Regions from separate parts of the Mesorhizobium sp. LSJC269B00 genome, predicted to be linked through region 3. Evidence: predicted binding sites of a transcription regulator. Region 3 holds the regulator's gene; each other region holds the start of a gene.
What was found. Region 3 encodes PhoB, which activates phosphate uptake and scavenging genes when phosphate is short. Its sites were predicted from a motif close to TGTCATNNANCTGTCAT; they were not measured.

Region 1: the regulator PhoB is predicted to act here: its motif matches at 2,695-2,711, upstream of X771_RS156290 (DUF1045 domain-containing protein).
Region 2: the regulator PhoB is predicted to act here: its motif matches at 2,519-2,535, upstream of X771_RS140125 (RNA degradosome polyphosphate kinase).
Region 4: the regulator PhoB is predicted to act here: its motif matches at 1,831-1,847, upstream of X771_RS149355 (bifunctional 2',3'-cyclic-nucleotide 2'-phosphodiesterase/3'-nucleotidase).

Annotation. Positions count from the first base shown of each region.
Region 1 is NZ_AYVN01000003.1:119,877-123,804, forward strand. It holds gene X771_RS156305 (ABC transporter permease) at 1-128, shown strand, start outside; gene phnN (phosphonate metabolism protein/1,5-bisphosphokinase (PRPP-forming) PhnN) at 131-760, opposite strand; gene X771_RS156295 (alpha-D-ribose 1-methylphosphonate 5-triphosphate diphosphatase) at 757-1,911, opposite strand; gene X771_RS156290 (DUF1045 domain-containing protein) at 1,946-2,653, opposite strand; gene iolB (5-deoxy-glucuronate isomerase) at 2,791-3,603, opposite strand; gene X771_RS156280 (hypothetical protein) at 3,793-3,928, opposite strand, start outside.
Region 2 is NZ_AYVN01000014.1:131,812-135,739, forward strand. It holds gene X771_RS140140 (TIGR02117 family protein) at 64-729, shown strand; gene X771_RS140135 (FAD-dependent monooxygenase) at 953-2,191, opposite strand; gene X771_RS140130 (zinc-finger domain-containing protein) at 2,211-2,456, opposite strand; gene X771_RS140125 (RNA degradosome polyphosphate kinase) at 2,691-3,928, shown strand, end outside.
Region 3 is NZ_AYVN01000016.1:86,222-90,149, reverse strand. It holds gene xylF (D-xylose ABC transporter substrate-binding protein) at 1-712, opposite strand, end outside; gene X771_RS138810 (ROK family protein) at 978-2,213, shown strand; gene phoB (phosphate regulon transcriptional regulator PhoB) at 2,244-2,933, opposite strand; gene phoU (phosphate signaling complex protein PhoU) at 2,950-3,654, opposite strand; gene pstB (phosphate ABC transporter ATP-binding protein PstB) at 3,696-3,928, opposite strand, start outside.
Region 4 is NZ_AYVN01000005.1:498,549-502,476, reverse strand. It holds gene X771_RS149355 (bifunctional 2',3'-cyclic-nucleotide 2'-phosphodiesterase/3'-nucleotidase) at 1-1,729, opposite strand, end outside; gene X771_RS149360 (NAD(P)/FAD-dependent oxidoreductase) at 1,871-3,136, opposite strand; gene X771_RS149365 (5-formyltetrahydrofolate cyclo-ligase) at 3,318-3,928, shown strand, end outside.

The sequences.
Region 1 (3,928 bases), on a different contig from region 3:
CCTCGCTCAACTTCGCGGTGATGGGCGGCGTGATCCTGATCGGCGTGCTGGTCGACCAGCAATGGGGCGTGTTCCGCGCAAGGCGGCTGATGCTCGATGCCAGCCGGAAGACTGTCGCGGCGGAGTAGCGCTACATCACGCCGGATATATCCGAGAAGGCCATCGCCTTGCGCAGCACCTCGACGAAGCGTTCTCCGGCGGCTTCGCGCCGGCCGCCATTGTCGATCGAGGTGACGCCGGAGCCGGACAAAGCGATATTGGCGCTGCGGGCGAGCCGAGCCAGCACTTCGCCGCGCGATTCGCGGCCGCGCTGGGCGAGACGCTCGGCGAGGATTTCCGGCGAAGCGGTGATCTCGACGACAGCCAGATTGGCATAGCGCTCCCGCAGCACCGGGATGACTGCGCGCGAGACATTGGCCACGGCGACATGGCCATTGGCTATCGACCAGTCGACATCGGCCGGAATGCCGTAGCGCAGCCCGTGCGCCTCCCAGGAAATGGCGAAGGCGCCGTCGGCCTCGGCTTCGGCAAAGGCTGCGTCGGCCAGCGTGTCGTGATCCTCGCTTGCCGCGTCGCTCGGCCTGGTGATGACCCGGCGGACGAACTCCAGCCTCGTCTCGTCGGCAAACAAGGTGCGGGCATAGCCGATTACCGTATCCTTGCCGGCGCCGCTCGGGCCGACGACGGCGACAAACACGCCGTTGCGGAGCGGAAAGGCCTCGCTGCTGAGTTCGCGCTCGATCGACGCCAAGACCATCAGGCGACCCGGCGCCCTTGGCGCCAGACAGTGCGCACGACCGGCACATGGTCGTCGACGCGCACACGCACCAGATCGGCGCGGCGGCCCTGTTCGATGACGCCGCGGTCGTTGAGGCCGATCGCCTCGGCCGGATTCTTCGACACCATCGCAACCGCCTGCGGCAGGGAAATGCCCTCGACGACGTCGCCGAGGAAGAAGGCCGACTGGATCAGGCTGAAGGGAATGTAGTCGGACGACAATATGTCGAGCAGGCCGTCGCCGGCCAGCGTGCGGGCCGAGACATTGCCCGAATGCGAGGAGCCGCGCATGACGTTGGGCGCGCCCATCAGCACGCCGAGCCCGGCATCCTTCGAGGCCTTGGCGGCTTCCAGCGTGGTCGGGAATTCCGCGACGCGCACGCCCTGCTCGATCGCCTCGTCGACATGGCCTGATGTGGCATCGTCATGGCTCGCCAGCACAATGCCCCGCTCGTTGCAGGCGGCTGATATCGCCACCCGGTTCGGTCCCGAATTCTTCGCCGATTCCGACATCCGCTTTTCGCAGAACAATTGGAAGTCGCGATCGGTCAATTTCAGCTTGCGCTGATAGTAATGGGCGTAGGTCTCGAGATTGACGAACTGACGCTGTCCCGGCGCATGGTCCATCAGCGAGGCCAGCTTGACCCGCTCGTCGCCATCGAAATTGGCGAAAGCCCGCAAGCAATCCGGCGCCGAGACCTCGCAGCGCAGGTGCAGGAAATGGTCGGCCCGCAACCGGTCTTTCGCGACGCTGTCCTCGATCGCGCCGGCGAGCTTGCGGATGTCGTCGGAGGTAATATCCGCGTCATCGTCCATGCCGACACGCAAAGCGTCGAGCACGGTGGTGATGCCGGCGGTGGCCACCTGCGCGTCATGGGCAAGGACGGCGGCGATCGGGTTCCAGCGCACTTTCGGGCGCGGCGCATAGTGGCCTTCGAGATGGTCAGTGTGCAGCTCGACCAGGCCGGGAATGATGTAGTCGCCGCCCATGTCCTCGCCGCCCATGCTCCCCCCGGTGTGGCCGGTGCCGGCGTCGACGCCGGAGATAAAACCGTCGCGCAGCACGAGCGACCCTTCGACGATCTCGTCGGCAAGCACGATGCGGGCGTTGTGGAGAACAGTTTCGGCGGTCATTCAGGCAGTCTTTGCTTACTCGGACGAATTGCGGTCAGGCGGTTTTTCGGGCAGCGCGGCGGCCGAGCGCATGATGCGAAAGCACCATGAACGGAGCGCCCGGTTCGGTTTCGACGAACAGCGTCAGCGCATCCACCAGCACCGGCTGCTGCAGCACATCGGCGAACAGGCTGTCAATTGCCGCGCGCAGACGTTGGCTTTCCTGCGGCCCGGCCCGGCCGGACAGTGTCATGTGGAAGCGAAAGGTCTCAAACACATAGGGATAGCCCCACTGGCAGAGATTGCGGAACTCGGCCGGCTTCAGCGAATCCGGGCTGCGCCGCTCGATCTCGGCCTCGGTGAGCGGCGCGCGAAAACGGTCGAAGCTAAGCACGACATCATCGGCGAAACGGTTGAGCGGCGGCAGCGGGCCTTCCGGCAGCAAAGCGAAGAAACCATCGATCTGGCTGACGACCAGGCGCGGGATGGTGACCGTCGGCATTGCTTCGGCAAAGGCGTCCAGCGCCGCGCGCAACGAGCTTTCGGTTTCGTTGGCGGCCAACCGGAAGGGCGCTTTCAGCGTCGCATGAAAACCGTAGCGCCGCGCCGATGCGGTGTGAAAGGCGACTTCGGCCGCCGACAGCTCGCCCACCGCCTCGACCGGCCTCGCGGCGGCGCCAAAGGGGTCGCGGCCCAGCCAGTTGGCGGCGATCCGCGCCAGCGGCTCGTCCTGCCTCGGGGTGAAATAGATGGCGTAGCGCATCGAAAAAAATCCTCGTCAGCCCGCTGCCATAGGTGATTTCCATGACGGATTGACGAAGCTTATGCGAGTTTTCGAAGGCAAATCGACCCCATGGATCGTTAGCCGACGATTTTTCTTCCGGCGCAAGCGAAGGCCGATCAGGCCTTCATGAGCCATTCGTGCTCGGGCGCGTTGTGGAACTTCCACGTCCGCTTCGGCCCGGCCATGACGTTAAGGTAATAGAGGTCGTAGCCGTGACAGGCCGCGCACGGATGATAGCCCTTGGGCACCAGCACGACATCGCCGTCCTCGATCGCCATCGCCTCGTCCAGTTCGCGGGCGCCCGACTTGTCGGCGTCGGTGTAGACGCGCTGGAAGGCAAAGCCCTGCGGCGGGTTGAGGCGGTGGTAATAGGTTTCCTCAAGATAGGATTCGGCCGGCAGATTGTCCTGATCGTGCTTGTGCGGCGGGTAGCTCGATGTGTGGCCGCCGGGCGTGATGACCTCGACCACCAGCAGCGAGTCGGCGGGCTTGCCCTCGGGCAATATGTTGGTGACGTAGCGCGTGTTGGTGCCTTTGCCCCGAGTCTCCTGGCCGAGGTCGTCGGGTGCGATGACGCGAATGGGCAAGCCGCCGCCCAGGCCCGGCGCCGAGCAGACCGCGAGTTCGAGATCGGTGTCGGCGGTGACCGACCAGTCCGAACCCTCCGGGATATAGACCGACCACGGCTTGCCCTCGAAGGGCGACATGCGCTCGCCGAGCAGGCCGAGTTGCTGGCCGCTGGCCTTTGCCGTGCCCTTGCCGGTGACGAACACCAGGCAGACTTCGCGATCCTGCGTCTTGCCGGATGCGGTCTCGCCCGGCTTCAGCCGGTGCAGGTCGAAGCCGACATAGGTCCATCCGGCGCTTTTGGGCGTGACATGGGCGACGCGGCCATGGCCCTTGTCGGCTTTGACGAGCAGTTTCGACATGTTTTGTCTCCTATCGCAAGTCTTCGAGGTCGGCCTCTCAACTTCGTCATCCTAGGGCGAAGCAGGAACGAAGCTCCGTCGCGAAGACCCTAGGATGACGAAGCGAGGGACGTTCCGGCAATCACCGACGTAGGCGATACGCCAGGTGTCCAGTGTCCGACCCGCAAGCCCTTCCGAGCCGCGGCCGCTTCATTCCTTCGGTTCGGCGTCCGCCTTCGCTTCGCCGGTCTGCGGTCGATCAGGCGCAGCCTTGCTCTCCTCCACCGGCTTGTAAAGATAGAAGAACTGCCACACCGCGTAGGCGGCAAAGCCGAGCGCAATGATG
Region 2 (3,928 bases), on a different contig from region 3:
GGGCTCTTTTGCTATCTGGGGTCGGGGTTGATCTTCTCCATTGAAACACAAAGCCGCCGCCGCATGAGAAAAGCCCTGCGTTTCGTGGCCATGCTGATTATCGTGGTCGCGCTCGCTGCCACGCTCGGCACGCTGGTGCCGCGTCCGCTGTGGCCGGCGTCAGCGGCGGGTGAGGGCACGCGCCATATTCTGGTGCTGGAGAATCCGATCCACACCGACATCGCCATTCCCGTCGATGACGAGGTGCGCCGGCGCTTCCATTTCCTGGTCGCTGCCGGCATCCCTGTCGACGCCCCGGAAGTGAGCTACATCGTCTTTGGCTGGGGCGGCCGGGCCTTCTATCTGGAGACGCCGAGCTGGTCGCAGCTGAAAGCAGTGCCCGTCCTCAAGGCGCTGACACTGGACGCCTCGGTCATGCATGTCGATATCGCCGGGGCCATCGCCGAGCCGCACCCTGCTGTCACCGGTTTCGACATCGATGAGGAACGTTTTGCAGCGCTGCTCGACTATATCGACGCGAGTTTCCAGCAAGGGCCGCATGGTCCGGTCGTCATCGAGAACGCCGCCTATTCCAGCTTCGACCGCTTCTTCGAGGCGAACGGCCATTTCAACGCGCTTGTCGGCTGTAACACCTGGACAGCCGCCGGCCTGCGCACCGCCGGCCTGCGCACCGGCTGGTGGAACCCGCTGCCGGCCTCGCTGGGCTTGTCGATGCGGTTTTATAACTAGCAGTCCTTCATCGCACCGCGACAGTGTTGGATCTTTTGAAGTCAGCGGGACAGCACCCCCCTCTGGCCTGCCGGCCATCGCCCCCGCAAGGGGGGAGATCAGCCGTTTTGCCCGCGGCGCTCCTGCTGCGACGCCGGCGATTTTGGCGAAGGCGACGGCGACATCCAATCTCCCCCCTTGCGGGGGAGATGTCCGGCAGGACAGAGGGCGGTCGGAAGGATCGCTAAGTCGACGATCTAGACTGCCGAGCGTCCGCTCGCCATCCATAGAGCCAGTCGAGGTCGGCGGCGAGCTTGTCGGGCGAGCGCATGGCCAGGAACAGATTGCGGGCGATCGCCACCGGGCCGGCAGCATGCCAGGCGAGGCGGTTTACGGCCCCACGACGCGCGGCCTTGGCGACACGCGGCCGCCGAAGATTTTCCCAGATTTGAAAACTTCTGGGCAGATCGCCAGGGAAATCGGCGATAGCGTCGGCAAGCGTGATGGCATCTTCGATCGCCATTGCCGCGCCCTGTGCGGCAAACGGCGTCATCGCATGCGCAGCGTCGCCGATCAGCGCGATGCCCTGCGGGCTCGTCCACCGCTGTTGTTCGACGGTGTGGATCGGAAAGGCCGTCCATGGGCCGGCCAGTGCCACAAGCTTCGTCAGGCCCGGCGCGGTGCCGCGCAGGGCAGCCGTGAGGATCGCGGGATCGGCATGGCCCGACCAACCTTCGGCCATGCGCTCGCCCTTGGTGAAGGCGGCGAGATTGAAGGCCCGGCCTTTGCTGACGGGATAGGCGACCATGTGGAAGCCTGGATGCAGGAACGTGGTGACGCAGTCGGCGGCGCCGATCGCGACAAAGGCTTCGCCGGAGGCGCTCTCGGCCGCGATCGTGACTCGCCAGGCGAGTTCGCCCGAAAAACGGCTTTTGACGAAGTCCTCGCCTGCGAGTTGCGCCCGGACCGCCGACCAGACGCCGTCGGCGCCGACCAGCAGTTTGCCGCGTGCCTCGATCTCGCGGCCGTCCACTTCGGCGGTCACGGCGACATATTGCGCGTCTTTGACGATGCCGGTCACGCGGGCGCCAGTGATGAACTCAATCTCCGGCCGTTCAGCCATTTGCGCCAACAGCGCTGCCTGCAGATCTGCGCGGTGAGCAACGAGATAAGGCGACTGCCAGCGCGCTTCGGCGGCGTGCCCGAGCGGTACCCGCGCCAGTTCGCGCAGCGTCCCGGCGTCCTTGAGCACGACCGCTTCCGGCCGCAACGCTGCGGGCAGCAGTCGGTCGAGCACGCCGAGTTTTCCAAGAATGCGTGTTGCGTTGGGCGAAAGCTGGATGCCGGCGCCGGCCGCTTCGAGGTGCTGTGCCTGTTCGATAAGCTTTACCGGATAACCCCGTCCGGCGAAGGCAAGGGCAGCGGTCAGCCCGGCGATGCCGGCCCCGGCGATTATGACCTGCCGGGACCTGATGTCTTCCATCGGGCTTGTCGCGGAAGGATCAGGCGGCCTGGTCGATATAAAGGCAACCAGCCGGCAGCGTTTCCGTCGCCCTCAGCTTCGCCGAATAGCGGTAGAGCGTCGAGCAGTAGGGACAGACCTTTTCATTGTCGTCGCCCATGTCGAGGAACACATGCGGGTGGTCGAAGGGCGGGTTGGCGCCGGTGCACATGAATTCCTTGACGCCGATGTCGATTGCCGGATGGCCCGCATCGTTCTGGAAATGGGGAATGGAACCGCCTGCCATCGTCGTCTCCTTGATCTCGTCGAAAAGCATCTGGAACATAACAGGCCTGTTTGCAAGATCGATGAAATGAAACTGTCGCAAAAGCCTGTCAGAGGATACGTTGAGCCGGTTAAGTGCATGTCCCTGAAATCGGAACGGTTTTCGCCGAAGGGTCATGCGCCACAAAAGCGTGTTAGAGGCATGGCACGTCCAGCGGCGCTCCAAGGGACGGTTGGCGGGGGAAGAGCAGGAACCATGAACGAACTGAAGCCGGTGCAGAGCGAATTCATCAATGTCGAGGTGGCGAGCCCCGAGGGCGGCAACCCCGATCGGTTCGTCAACCGTGAGTTCTCCTGGCTGCAGTTCAACCGGCGTGTGCTCGAGGAATCCCAGAACCAGCACCATCCGCTGCTCGAACGCGTCCGTTTCCTGTCAATTTCAGCCGCCAATCTCGACGAATTCTTCATGGTCCGCGTCGCCGGCCTTGCCGGCCAGGTGCGCGAAGGCATTGCGCTCAAGAGCCCCGACGGCCGCACGCCGGAGCAGCAGCTGGAACAATTGCTGCGCGAGGTCGAGCGGCTGCAGGAGGACCAGCAGAACAGCCTTTCGGCGCTGATGCTGCTGCTCAACAAGGAAGGCATTGAGAGCATCACCCGCGATGCACTGACCAAGGATGAGAAAGTCTGGCTGGAAGACCATTTCCAGGACCAGGTCTTCCCGGTCCTGACTCCACTGTCGATCGACCCGGCGCATCCGTTTCCGTTCATTCCCAATCTCGGCTTCTCGATGGCGCTGCAATTGCGCCACCGCAAGAATGGCGAGGAGATGAGCGCACTTCTGCGCCTGCCGGTGGCGCTGAAGCGCTTCATCCGCCTGCCCGACCGCAAGCAGCACGTTCGCTTCATTCCACTGGAGGAGGCTGTCGGCCTCTATATCGGGAAGCTGTTCCCCGGCTATGAGGTCAAGGGTTCCGGCACCTTCCGCATCATCCGGGACAGCGATATCGAGGTCGAGGAAGAGTCGGAAGATCTCGTGCGCCTGTTCGAGACGGCGCTGAAGCGGCGCCGCCGCGGTTCGGTCATCCGCATCGAATTCGACAAGTCGATGCCCGGCGAATTGCGCGAGTTCGTCGCCGGCGAGCTTGGCGTCTCTTCGAGCCGCATCAGCGTTCTGACCGGCCCGCTGGCGCTCAGCCAGATTTCCGAGATCGTCGCCGTGCCACGCGACGACCTGAAGTTCACCCCCTACAATCCACGCTTTCCCGAGCGCATCCGCGAGCATGGCGGCGACTGTTTCGCGGCCATCCGCGAGAAGGACATCGTCGTCCACCACCCCTATGAATCCTTCGACGTGGTGGTCCAGTTCCTGCGCCAGGCGATGGCCGACCCGGAGGTGGTGGCGATCAAGCAGACGCTCTACCGCACCTCCAACGACAGCCCGATCGTGCGCGCCTTGGTCGACGCGGCCGAGGCCGGCAAGTCGGTAACCGCCCT
Region 3 (3,928 bases):
TTCCGGCGAGGCCCTGCGCCGTCAGCGCGGCGACAACGCCGCCGGCGGTGCCGTCATTCGCCGCAACCACGGCATCGACTTTGTTGTCGTTGGCGGTCAGGAACTGTTCCATGTTCTTCTGGGCGTTGGCCGGCAGCCAGCCATCGGTATAGGCCTCGCCGACATTCTTGATCTTGCCCGAGTCGATGGCCTCCTTGAGCACTTCCATCGAGCCCGAGAACAGGAAATCGGCATTCGGATCCGAGCCAGAGCCCTTGATGAAGACATAGTTGCCCTCGGGCTTCGCCTTGAACACTTCACGGGCCTGCATGCGGCCGACTTCCTTGTTGTCGAAGGTCAGGTAGAAGACGTCCTTGTTCTCGATCAGGCGGTCATAGCCGACGACCGGAATGCCTTCGTCCAGGGCCTTCTGCACCGCCGGGCCGATGGCCGAGGCGTCCTGCGCCAGGATGATCAGCGAGTTGGCGCCTTGCGAGATCAGGCTTTCGACGTCGGTCAGCTGCTTGCCGGGATTGGACTGCGCGTCGGCGGAAATGTACTTGTCGCCGGCAGCCTCGATCGCCGTTTTCATCGCCGCCTCGTCCGTCTTCCAGCGCTCTTCCTGGAAGTTCGACCACGACACGCCGATGACCTTGTCCTTCGCCTGCGCGACCGACATCAGCGCCAGCGACATGGCGACACCCGCCAGCATGGCGGCTGCAAATCTGTTCATCATAATCCTCCCTGCGCCGCGTGCGGCGCGACAAAACTGGCCCGAGGGCCGGCACACAGAGGCCCTATTTTTTCGAGCCTCGAAAAAATACTGGCTCAATGATAAGGCGCTGTCAACATCGATTCTGATGGATTCTGATGGCCGTGCCGAATTTTTTCGAGGTCCGCAATAAACAATGACAGGGCTGCCGGCGTCTGCCAATATTTGGCTGGTGCCGTCGAACGCCTTCACTATCATGAGGCGCGAGGAGGCCGGGAGGAAACAAATGTCGGTTGGAATCCGCCACGACGATCTGCGCCGTCGCAACCGTGCGATGGTGATTTCAGCCGTGCGCCGGGCCGGCCAGCCGTCGCGGACCGAGATTGCGGCGACCACCGGCCTCAGCCACTCGACCATATCGGCAATCTCGTCTGATCTGATTCAAGAAGGCATCCTGATTGAAGGCAAACCTGGCGAGACCGGCGCACTGAAACGCGGCCGGCCGCAGGTGGGCCTTGGTCTCAACCCGGAAGCGGCGGCGGTGATGACCGTCGTGCTGTCGCTCAATTTCCTGTCCGTCACCGTCATCGACTATGCCGGCCACGTCGTCGCCGAGGAACAGCGCCGGCTGGACACGCTGACCAAGCCGCGCGACGAGCTGATTGGCGAATGCGTAGCAATCGTCCGGCGGCGGCTTGAGGATCCCGACCTCGATGTCCAGAGCATCGCCCGCATTGCCATGGGCATCCAGGGCATCACCGATTCGCAGGCGCGCGCCATGCTGTGGTCGCCGATCACGCCACTGACCGACATTGCCTTCGCCGACATGTTGGAAGCGGAATTCGGCATTCCTGCCACCATGGAGAACGATTGCAACATGATGGCGGTGGCGCTGCAATGGCGCCAGCCCGAGCGCTACCGCGACAATTTTATCGCCATCCTCTTGTCGCACGGCATCGGCATGGGCCTGGTGCTGAAAGGCGAACTGTTCACCGGCACCCATTCCTCGGGCGGCGAGTTCGGCCACATGATCCACCGTCCGGGCGGCGCGCTCTGCCGCTGCGGGCGGCGCGGCTGCGTCGAGGCCTATGCCGGAAACTACGCCATCTGGCGCAGCGCCAAAATGATGAGCGAAGATGCCGAGCCGGTCGATATCGGCGACGCTGATATGCGCGCACTCGCCGCGCGCGCCCGCGAAACCGATGGCCCGGAGCGCGAAGCCTATCGCAGGGCCGGTGAGGCGCTCGGCTTCGGCCTCGGCAGCCTGTTTGCGCTGATCGACCCGGCCCCCGTCGCCATGGTCGGCGTCAGCGCCGCCGCGTTCGACCTGATCGAACCGGCATTGCGCGAAGCGATCGCCCAGACCGCCGGCGGCCAGCACTCGAAGTCGATCTCCTTCGACACCGAGCCCAACGAGCTGCCGCTGATCCGCGAAGGCTGTGCCATGCGCGCGCTCGGCTTCGTCGATCAGGAGATTTTTGCGCCGGGTATTCAGCCCAAATCCGGCAAGCATGTCGCGTGAATGGCCGGCAACGGCGCGACGCGCAGCATCCTAGTCTTCCCTGATCGCGTAGCCGGCGCCGCGAATGGTACGGATGACATCCGGCATGCGGCCGTTGTTGACCGCTTTGCGTAAGCGCCCGACATGGACGTCGACGGTTCGCTCGTCGATATAGATCGTCTCGCCCCAGACATTGTCGAGCAGTTGGCTGCGCGAGAACACGCGGCCGGGATGGCGCATCATGAATTCGAGCAGCCGGAACTCGGTCGGTCCGAGCCTGATCTCGCTCTTCTTGCGGTAGACCCGGTGCGATTCTCGGTCGAGCACGATGTCGCCGACCTTGAGCACGCTGGACAGCACTTCCGGCTTGGCCCGGCGCAGCAGCGCCTTCACGCGCGCCATGAACTCCGGCGTCGAGAATGGCTTGACCAGATAGTCGTCGGCGCCGGTGGACAGGCCGCGCACGCGATCGCTTTCCTCACCGCGCGCGGTCAGCATGATGATCGGCAGCCGCTCGGTTTCGGGCCGCACTCTAAGCCGCCGGCAGAGCTCGATGCCGGAGACAGCCGGCACCATCCAGTCGAGCACCAGGAGATCGGGCACGTTTTCCTGCAGGCGGATCTCGGCCTCGTCCCCGCGTGTCACCACCTCGACCTGATAGCCTTCGGATTCGAGGTTGTAGCGGAGGAGAACGCCTAGCGGCTCCTCGTCCTCCACGACCATGATGCGTGGCGCGATCATAGGCAGTTCACCCTCATCAGGCCGGCGTGGCCATCGCCGTCTCGTCCTGCTTCGGACGATTGGCGGGCAATTGCTGGCCGGTCAGCACATAATACGCATTTTCGGCGATGTTGGTGACATGATCGCCGATGCGCTCAAGATTCTTGGCGCAGAACAAGAGATGCGTGCAGGCGGTGATGTTGCGAGGGTCTTCCATCATGTAGGTCAAAAGCTCACGAAACACGGACGTGTATTTGACGTCGATGCGCTCGTCGTCATTCCTGAGTTTTGCAAGAGCTGCCGCATCGGTGGCGGCATATTCCTCGACGACGCCTTGCACCTGGATCAGCACCAGTTGCGCCATGGCATCGATGGAGTGCGAGAGGTCGCGCGGCGTGACGCTCAAGCCTACGGTGCCGACGCGTTTGGCGATGTTCTTGGCGAGATCGCCGATGCGCTCGAGGTCGCCCGCCATGCGGATCGAGCCGACCACGGCGCGCAGATCGTTGGCCATCGGCTGGCGCTTGGCGATCAGCGTGATGGCGCGGTCGTCCAGTTCGCGCTGGCGCGCATCCATGATGGCGTCGTCGGAAACGACACGCTGTGCCAGCGCATTGTCCGAATTGAGCAGCGCCCTGGTCGAGCCGCTGACCATCGAGCCTGCCAGATCGCCCATGTCGCGGATCAGCTTGCTGATCTGCCCGAGCTCTTCATCGAAGGAGGCGACGGTATGTTCACCCATGATCTTGGTCCTCGTGCCTGAAAATTCACCCGCCGGACGGCTCAGCCGAAGCGGCCGGTAATGTAGTCCTGGGTGCGCTTGTCGTCGGGGTTGGTGAACATCTTGTCGGTGGCGCCCTCCTCGACGAGATAGCCGAGATGGAACATCGCCGTGCGCTGCGACACGCGCGCCGCCTGCTGCATCGAGTGGGTGACGATGACGATCGTGTAGTTCTGGCGCAGTTCGTCGATCAGCTCCTCGACACGGGCGGTGGCGATCGGATCGAGCGCCGAGC
Region 4 (3,928 bases), on a different contig from region 3:
TGTCGGGGAAATTGCCGCCACCGCCGGCGCGGTAATTGTTGGTGGCGACGACGAATTTCGCTGCCGGATCAATAGGCTTGCCGTCGAAGCTGAGGCCGACGATGCGGTTCGAGCCGGCATTGGCGACGCCACCCTTGGCATCGTATTTCGGCAGCTGCGACAGGTCTATTCCGTAGCTGACGCCATCGATCACATCGAAATTGTAGGACGGGAATTCGGTGTCGATGAGCGCCTGGTCGGCCTTGCCCGGCTCGATCTTCCTGAAAATGCCGGCCGACATTTCCAGCCATTCCTTCACTTGCGCGCCGGTGATTTCGACGGCGCGCACCGTGTTCGGATAGAGATAGAGGTCGGCGACGTTCTTGATGGCGATGTCGCCCACCGGCACGTCGGTATAGTAGTCGGCGCCGTTGCGCCCGCCGGCCTTGAAGGGTGCTGCCGCCGACAGCAGCGGCACATCCTTCCACTGCGTGCTCTTCAATATGTCCTTGAGGTACCAGCTCTGCGCCTGGTTGACGATCTGCACCGACGGATCGTCGGCGACCAGCGCGAAATAGGAATAGAGCGGCGCCGAGGTCTTGCCGACCGGTCGGCGGACATAGGCAAGTGTCGCCTCATGGTCCGCCTTCAGCGCATCGACGACGCGCTGGTCGTCCGCCACCGTCGGCTTGTTTGCCTTGTCGACGCGCTGGTAGATCGGCCTTGCCTCCGATGTGGCCGAGGCTACGCGCCATTTCGATCCGTCCCGTTCCAGAAGCAGATCGATCAGTCCCATATGCGAGCCCCAGAAACCGCCCATCACGGCGGGCTTGCCCTGCAGCGTGCCTTTCTCGGTGTCGACGCCTTCGAGCGCCTGAAAATCCTTCTTGCCGGGGAAGACGAGATGCTGATGGCCGGTGAACACCGCATCGATGCCTTCGACGCCGGCGACGAAGAAGGAGGCGTTCTCCATGCCGTCGCCCTGCTTGATATCGATGCCGGAATGCGAGAGCGCGATGACGATGTCGGCGCCCTCCTCCTTGATCTGCGGCACCCATGCCCTGGCCGCCTCGACGATGTCGCGCGTCCTGACATTGCCTTCCAGGTTCTTCAGGTCCCAGACCATGATCTGCGGCGGCACAAAGCCGATGATGCCGATCTTGATCGGCTGCTCGGCGCCCGACCCGTCCTTGATCTTCTTGTCGAGGATGACATAGGGCTTGAGGTAGAGCTTGTCGTCGCGCGGTTTGGCGGCAAGCTCGGTGCCGCGGATCAGATTGGCGCAGACGAAGGGGAAATTGGCTCCGGCCAGCACCTTGTCGAGGAACGACAGGCCGTAATTGAACTCGTGATTGCCGAGCGTCGAGCATTCATAGCCCAGCAGGTTCATGCCCTTCATGATCGGATGCAGATCGCCTTCCTTGAGGCCCTTCTCATAGGCGATGTAATCGCCCATCGGATTGCCCTGCAAAAGATCGCCATTGTCGATCAGCATCGCATTGGTGGCTTCCTTGCGCACCGCCGCGATCAGTGAGGCCGTCCGTGACAGGCCCATCGTGTCGTTGGCTTTGTCGGCGTAGTAGTCGTAAGGCAGCACATTCACATGGATGTCGGTGGTCTCCATGATCCTCAGATGCGCCTGATTGGCCTGCGCGCGGGCGGAAAACGGATGGAGCATGATCAGCGCCCCGCTGGCGGCCGTACCGGCAAGAAAACTACGGCGGGAGACGGGGTAATTGAGATGCGGCATTGGTTTTCCTTCCCAGCGACGTGACAAGATCCCAGCCCCGGGCGGAAGCTTCGCGCCGAAAACCGGCCATGTCCATCGGGAAGTCAGTCGATCAGCAAAAGGTGACGGCTGGATGAATATCCTTGGCCGCGGTTGAGAACCTCAGCCCTTGTCATCGTCGCCCTGGGTGATCAGCCGCGCGCTGCGCTGGCCGGTGAAATAGATCCATAGCCAGCTAAGCGACACCGAGAGCCGGTTGCGGAAACCGATCAGGAAGTAGATATGCGCCACGCCCCACAGCCACCAGGCAAGCCATCCCGTGAGCTTGATCGAGCCGAAATCGATCGCGGCTGCCCACTTGCCGATCGTCGCCAGGTCGCCGGCATGTTTGTAGCGGAAAGGCCGCGGCGCGCCATCGCCGGCCAGCCGCGCCCTGATCGTCGCGGCGACATGCTTGCCCTCCTGCTTGGCCGAGGGCGCCACGCCGGGCACCGGTTTGCCGTCCGGCCGCAAGACATGCGCGGTGTCGCCGATGACGAAGATTTCAGGACTGTTCGGCACGGTCAGATCGGGCTCGACCATTACCCTGCCCGCCCGGTCCACCGGCGCGCCCAGCCACTCTCCCGCGGGTGAAGCCGCCACGCCGGCGGCCCACAGGATGGTTCGCGCCTGCAGATGCGTATCGCCAAAGACGACGCCTTCGGCATCGAGGCGCGTGACGGCGCGGCCAAGCTCGACCGTGACGCCCCGCCGCTCCAGCGCCTTGCGCGCATAGTCGGACAGCTTTGGCGCGAAATTGGCTAGGATCCTGTCTCCGGCCTCGACCAGCACCACACGCGCCTCACGCGTGTCGATGTTGCGGAATTCGCCGCGCAGCGTTTCATGCGCGAGTTCGACAATGGTGCCGGCAAGCTCCACGCCGGTCGGGCCGCCGCCGACGATGACCAGTGTCAGCAGTGCCTGGCGCTTGGCCGGATCGGTCTCGCGCTCGGCCTGCTCGAAGGCGAGCAGGATGCGCCGCCGAATGGTGGTTGCGTCTTCAAGCGTCTTCAGCCCGGGCGCGAAAGGCTCCCATTCGTCGTGGCCGAAATAAGCATGACGCGCGCCGGTGGCGAGCACCAGCGTGTCGTAGGGAACAGAACTGCCGTCCTCAAGCAGCACGCGTTTGCCTGGACGGTCGACGCCGGTGACGTTGCCGAGCAGGGTCGTCACGTCCTCGCGCTTGCGCAGCAGATGACGGATCGGCCAGGCAACTTCCGAGGTCGCCAGCGAGGTGGTCGCCACCTGGTAAAGCAGCGGCTGGAAAAGGTGATGGTTGCGCTTGTCGATCATGGTGATGCGCACGGGTGCGCCGGCCAGCGCCCGGGTGAGTTCGAGACCGCCGAACCCTGCGCCGACGACAACGACATGATGGCTGGTTTCACTCATCGCATTCACCCCTGTTTGTCTCTCTTTATCTAGTGATTTTTGTGCACCGCAACAATGTCGCGGCGCGCTAGACTGCCGCGCGTAAGGCTGCCCAGGACTCGTCGCCGGATGTCGCGAATGCCTATGTCGGCAAGCCTGGACGGGTATAGCCTTGCAGGGGCTGGAACCACGGGAGTGAAGCATGGCCAACGACGATGACAAAGATCGCAAAGGGCGGGCGCAATATTCTTCGCCGCCTTGCTTCATGCACGAACTCGATCCGGAATTTCGCGCGCCATTGACCGACTGGACCGATGTGCGCCGTTGGCGCAAGGCCGAGCGCGAGCGTCTGATCGCGGCACGGTTGGCGGTTTCCGCCGATGCGCGGGTGGCGATGTCGCGGGCTATCGCCGAAGGGCTCGACGCGACCATCGGCGACATTGCCGGCCGCATGGTCAGCCTCTATTGGCCGTTTCGCGGCGAGCCGGACCTGCGGCCGTGGATGGCGTCGATCAACGAACGCGGCGGCCGCACGGCGCTGCCCATCGTGATCGAGAAGGGCCAGCCGCTGATCTTCCGCGCTTATGTGCCTGGCGACCGGCTGGAAAAAGGCGTCTGGAACATCCCTATCCCCGCCGAAGGCGACCCGGTGCTGCCCGACATCGTCATCTCGCCGATCGTCGGCATCGACCCGCGAAACTACCGCCTGGGCTATGGCGGCGGCTTCTTCGACCGCACGCTGGCTGCCATGCCGTTCAAGCCATTGGTCATCGGCGTCGGCTACGAACTGCAGCGCATCCCCACCATTTACCC